DNA from 2 places in the Gimesia chilikensis genome. Region 2 is predicted to be linked to the other one. Evidence: riboswitches for the same ligand, from Rfam matches in the RefSeq annotation. Region 2 holds a riboswitch; the other holds the start of a gene.
What was found. Region 2 has a riboswitch for S-adenosylmethionine ahead of HG66A1_RS26655 (hypothetical protein). Riboswitches for the same ligand answer to the same signal wherever they lie in the genome.
Positions count from the first base shown of each region.

Region 1 (3,157 bases), 1.6 Mb from region 2:
TATGAGCGCGACGAACTGCTTAAAGGGATCGCCGGTTTGTGGAACCGGGATTATGCTTCTGCCGAACTGGCCAATTACTTTCAGCGGATGCTCCAAGAAAAAGATCCCATCAAGTGGGACCCGGACTGGTTTCAGTCATTGATGGTACACCAGCCGGTGGGCACTCCCACGAATTTCTACTTCTTCGCTGGAAAATTCCTGAAGCTTCGCGGACAGGATGAGCTGGCAGAGACATACCTCCAACTGGCTGCCGCGTCACCTGACACCAGCAAGTATAACTGTGCCCTGGCCAGCCAGTATCTACGGGCTCTGGATAAGAAAATTGAACCACGGCGCATCAAGGAATTAACCGCTGATTTCAATGATGTTAAACAGCAAGCGGGCCACGCAGCATACCTCGTACAACGAGGCAAACGGGAAGAAGCAATTCAGGCTTACGACGACATTCTGAAATCTCACCCGGAACTGACAGGCGTGCTGATCAGCCGAGCCCAGGAATTTGAGCGTCTGGGAAGATACGAGTCTGCGATCGCAGACTATCAGCGGGTTATCGAACTCGATCCGGAAAACTGGATCCCGCATAAATGTCTTGCCATGGCGTACGGAGCGAGCGAAGATGAAAAAATTCGTGATTCGGCACTTTCGCTACAGCACGCTCAGCGCGCATATGACCTGCTACCGACCCGGTACTGGGTGATTTACGGTGCGTTGGCGGTCGCTTATGCCGCCCAGGGAGAGTTTGACAAAGCGATTGAATTCCAGAAGGAAACACTGGAGCGCGCCCCCACCATGGAGAAAAATGCTGTCAACCGGAGATTGCGACAGTTCAACGAAGGCAAGCCGTATATACGATCTGTGGCAGATTGATCGGGTTTACGTCGAGCAATTATCGCTGATTGTTCTTCTCACTTTTCCGGCGTATTTTCTCTGCTTCATATTGTGCTCAGTCAATGAGTCATTCTCTCGGATTTCCTGATTTAGAATTATCAGAACACGTCTAGAAGCATTAGTTGTTTATGGTGAAGGTGAATTGTGAAACGATGATAAATTTAATAAAACCGGCCTTGATGTCGGCATCTACTGGTGTACGGTTACATGGGTGACGGATTGCCCGTTTATCCTGGATGGCTTTGAAATCGGGACTTGACCTTGAGATGCTGTCCTCTATGATTTCCCTGTTAGTGGGAATTCCCACCTGATTGCATCACGAGTGGCGTTGAGGGATCTGGCCCTTTGAAACGCCCGGCAACCTGGTTCAGCCACCAAGGTGCCACAGCCTTTCCGAGAGGAAAACGATGCGGCCTGAAAAAGCAAAGAATGGCTCTGAGCCCCCAGTGTGGCCTCTCTCTGCTGACGACTGCTCGCCAGTGTTGCCCGTGATAATTCTATTTTGATTTTAAAGGAGATACGGGCAATGTTATTCAGCGGAAAACAATATCTGTACACAAAACCGGGCGAGAAAGCAGAACTGAACTGTCCCATCTGTGGCACGAAATGTGATGTTGAACGCAACTGCTATGGACCGACCGGTTTTGCCGAAGCCGTCGGCGGCCTCGGGCATCTGCATGATTGCTTTACCTGCCCCCACCGGGACGAAGACTGGCATTGCTACGCCAGTCAACTGATCGCACAGAAGCATGAATGTGCCAGTCGACGCGTGCGGGAACTGATTGACCTAGATCTGCAGGAAACACTGACAACACGTTCTGTACTATGATCAGAAGGCACTATTGTTAGATGACATCTCAAAATCAATGACCTTTAAGTCTTTTAATATCATCAGCTTAAAAAACGCATTCGTTAAGTTTACTTCAGACTCACTTTCGGCGCGGTTGTATCAGCAACGATGCCGATAAATTGCCCTCGATGAATTATGCTCTCGCATTAATAGCCATGACTGGACTCAGTTAACTGTCAGAACGTATTTTTATTCGATCATGCAGCGCACATACTAATAGCATGTTTAGCCATAAGTTCACGATATGCTGTTGCACTGCTTATTGCGATAGCCCAGGACTGGCGGCATAATTCACTCTTCTGGAGTCCACCAGTCCTGGGCTATCGAATACATACATATGACACCTATATTTTTTTGTGCACTCAGGGTGTCGAATTGATCCAAAATGGTTTAATATTTTTTCACTCCGTAATATCAACTTAAATATAGAGTTAAGTGCGTAAGTGGAGGTGACATGGTTGGCGTGACAGTCGAACAACAGAAACATCAATCTCAAATAATAAGTATTCATGTATAACCAATATTTTGAACACCCGATCCTAAATTCCCCGCACGATTATCCAACTCGACACTGGGAGGGAGAATTATGTCGAATTGCTGAGGCACATCCCAAAATGAAATCGTATGTAAAGAATCATAACCTGGGCTTGGAAGTTCCTTACCAGTATGGTTCGACAATGCGAAAATACCGTCCTGACTGCATTGTGCTCGTTGACGATGGTCACGGCGAAGATAATTTGCTCCACCTGGTTGTTGAAATCAAAGGATATCGTAAGGAAGATGCAAAGGAAAAGAAGGCAACAATGGAAACTCAATGGGTTCCCGGAGTCAATAACCTCAAGACGTACGGCCGCTGGGATTTCGCTGAGTTTACCGACGTTTACGAAATGGAAGATGACTTTGAAACAAAAGTCGAACAGAAGTTCAACGAGATGATTGTTAAGTGCGGAGGAAGTAATGGTTAAATATAACCCCCGTGCAATGATGGAGCGGGCAGTCAAAGTAATGGCTCAATCCATTCCTGAGCGTCGTGATGATGGGAAAATTTCTCCCAAAGTTGGTGCCGTTCTCGTCGATATTGGTGAAGAAGTTCCATCAGTTCCAAGAATAATGGAAGCCTATCGAGGGGAATTACGAGAAGGAGATCACGCAGAGTTTACCCTGCTAGAACGGAAGAATCGAGATCGAATTCTTGATACTTGCATACTCTTCGCCACTCTCGAACCCTGTGCACCAGGTGCCCGTAATCCTCCGAAAATGAGTTGTGCAGAACGCATCGTATTGGCAAGAATCAAAGAAATATGGATTGGAATCGAAGACCCCGATCCAACTGTCGCTCAGAAAGGAATCAAATACCTACAAGACAATAATGTCAAAGTGAATTTGTTTGATCGTGATTTGCAGGAGATCATTCGTGAA
Region 1 is NZ_CP036266.1:5,431,029-5,434,185, forward strand. Features, by position in the region: gene HG66A1_RS20655 (tetratricopeptide repeat protein) at 1-867, shown strand, start outside; SAM riboswitch class I at 1,199-1,302, shown strand; gene HG66A1_RS20660 (hypothetical protein) at 1,415-1,717, shown strand; partial or broken gene HG66A1_RS20665 (restriction endonuclease) at 2,311-2,703, shown strand; gene HG66A1_RS20670 (ATP-binding protein) at 2,696-3,157, shown strand, end outside.
Region 1: another riboswitch for S-adenosylmethionine. It lies ahead of HG66A1_RS20660 (hypothetical protein); the one in region 2 lies ahead of HG66A1_RS26655 (hypothetical protein).

Region 2 (3,157 bases):
CCAACTTCAGGATGTTCTACCACAACAAAAGAAGCCAACCTCGATATAAATCTCAATTACAAGTTAGACTCCCAAATGTTGAACCACCTTCTAAATCAAGTAGCTTGTGATCCTGAAAACACAAAACTGGTATTTATGCCTGTCTCTCGCCTGCTGGTTGAATCTGTACGCTCAATTGGAGACGTCTGTATTATTCCTCCAGGAGAGGTTGACCTTGGCAAGTTTCGACCTATACGCAACAAGGAATTGTCAACTTCAAATCAGAACATAACACACTATGCCGGCCAGGACCTGCGAGAAATAATGACCTCACTAACCGGATTCAATCATGAATTACTCGCCGACACACCACTCGTCGTCTTTACTACCCAACTAGATTGGGAATTATTTCTTGACCAGGATCATGAATCCGATATTCGACTCTTAAGGCGATTAAGAGCTACTGCAGAACGCACTTTTGACCTTATTAGGCTTCACTGCTGTCACTTTGATTTCCCAGGCACATTACCGGGTAATGTTGGTTCCTGGCATGGATCTGGGGCATTCCTTGGCGCAATGATCTACACACGACCAGATCATGAAAGCTATTTGATTGCTGGCGAGGCGATAGAGTGTTCCATCGTAACAAAAGGCTTAGGGCTTGATCTCGACGTTGACATTACCGACAAACTCCCAGAATCAGCCGATGGAGAGGTTGCCAGTGTTGCAATCCATGGCCTGTCACTTCTCTCAGATGTCATGACTGCAAATAATGATACAATTAAATTCATTCGTGCAATGATTTTGCTTGAGTTCCTCGCAAATCCTGATGAGTTTAAGAACTGGAAGTCACTCAAGGGCAATATAATCTGCCACTGTGCGTCCAGCAAAACTCATTACCTCAAACTGGCACATCGATTCAAAGAGTTGACATCTTTGAAAGACGCTAATGATAATCAGATCGGGATACGCACGCTGGTCGTCCATCATGGTAGATTTCTTGATGACATCGTCCCAGACTCAGATGATCGGCGATCACTATTCCGAGAACTCCAAATATATGCCTCAAGCGTCTTGGGCGATATGCTGGCAAACGCAACGATGAGTTGGGCCGAGTTTGAGGAGTTGCGCAATATAAAGAAGAATTCACTAGGCGTCTAACTAGTCAATTTGACTATGGCGCGAACACGGACTTGCAGACTTTTACACTCTTGAGTGAGGCATCTATCACGGCAGCTCGGCTAGAAGTGTGGATTGAAACAGCCAGCGTATGAAGTGCCCTCCAAAGATCGTACCCCACGTACTCAAACATCTCACTCAGTGTGAACCTAATCTTATCCAGATTCTTTGTACAATTAGATCTTGACCGTTGAAACATTACATATATGATTTCCCTGTCGGTGGGAATTCCCACCTGATTGCATCACGAGTGGCGTTGAGGGATATGGCCCTTTGAAACGCCCGGCAACCTGGTTCAGCCACCAAGGTGCCACAGCCTTTCCGAGAGGAAAACGATGCGGCCTGAAAAAGCAAAGAATGGCTCTGAGACCCCAGTGAGGCCTCTCTCTGCTTACGACTGCTTGCCAGTTTTGCCCGTGATAATTCTATTCTAATTCAGGATAAATCGAGGAGAAACGGGCAATGTTATTCAGCGGAAAACAATATCTGTACACAAAACCGGGCGAAAAAGCAGAACTGCACTGTCCCATCTGTGGCACGAAATGCGAAGTTAAACGCAACTGTTATGGACCGACCTGCTTTGCCGAGGCGGTTGGTGGTCTAGGGCATCTGCACGACTGCTTTACCTGCCCCCACCGGGACGAAGACTGGCATCAGCACGCCAGTCAACTGATCGCACAGAAGCATGAATGTGCCAGTCGGCGAGTGCGGGGACTGATCGACCTGGATTTAAAGGAAACACTGACGACACGTTCTGTGCTATGAGTGGATTTGGGCCAGATCAATGGTCTTCCTGAATTGACAGCAATGCGACGTTGGTAAATCTCTGGATGAAAGTCTCTATCTAGATAAATGGACAGTTAGCATCCAGCTTCCCGATCGTCTCATGAGAGTCTGGCTGAACCCAACCATATGAGATTTCAGCTCAGAATCCAGTATGAAACCAGTCGACTTACGGAATTACCCCGAGCCACCAAACTGTACTATTGACTAGACCTCGGTGGTGCCCATAAGCTCAAAATAGCCCTCAGGATCACGCACGTGTAGTCCTGGGGGAGACATGCTCTCTTACTACATCACAGGTTGCGACTATGAAACCAGCACAGACACTAATTACCTGTCTGATTCTCTTTCTTTGCACGACTTCTCTCGCCCCCCAGCTGACCAGGGCTGCGGATTCTGACATCAAGCCCATTAAGTTCAATCTGGAACGCAAAAAACGGGGCAGCACAGAGACCAGCAGTCGACTGCCTCCCGGCCCTAAGGGAACCATCGGTTTAATTGATGGCACTCCCGTGTTTGGATTGGAATATATCAGCAGCCATTATCTGGCCGGTGGCGCGCAGAAGGAACCCGGCCCCTTATCGCGTGAGCTGGTCCGCCAGGCGTTCCTGATCGCAGCACGTGAGCATCTGGGGTGTCGCACACGCGATGCGCTGCTGGGGGAATCATTGCCCCAAAAGACATTACCGCAACTTGGTCGCGTAGGGGTTGTCTCATCCACATACTGGCCACTCGGCTCGAAAGGATATCTCGTCTTCGGACTGGCTGTTTATCAGGAAAAAGGGGCCGAACGCCAGTTTCTGCTGGAGAAGAATTTCAAGATCGATGGGAAGGAAACGGATATCCTGCCTCAAATGGCAGAAGCCATGGCTTTGGCTTCTCAAAATGAATTTCCAGCTCTGCTGAAAAAACTGGGAGTCCCGGAACGTCCCCTGGTGAAATCAAAATACGCTGCCCTTCCTGAATCGTTACTAAAAGATCAGCACAAGTTAGACTCTTTGACACAATATCAGATCGTCAGAGGACTGCATCAGTTTCTTGATGAAAATGGTCCTAACTGGAAAGCCTATCTGCAACTGGCACAAGCATACGGTCACCTGGGAGTTCTGACGGAATTTTACTGGAGCGATTTCAGTTCCGTCTGCAAGGCACGGGGCTTACTCTATGCGTTGCGTGCAAAAGGTACCGCTTCCACACCAGCAACCGAATATGAGGC
Region 2 is NZ_CP036266.1:7,072,746-7,075,902, reverse strand. Features, by position in the region: gene HG66A1_RS26660 (hypothetical protein) at 76-1,140, shown strand; SAM riboswitch class I at 1,397-1,500, shown strand; gene HG66A1_RS26655 (hypothetical protein) at 1,621-1,923, shown strand; gene HG66A1_RS26650 (tetratricopeptide repeat protein) at 2,250-3,157, shown strand, end outside.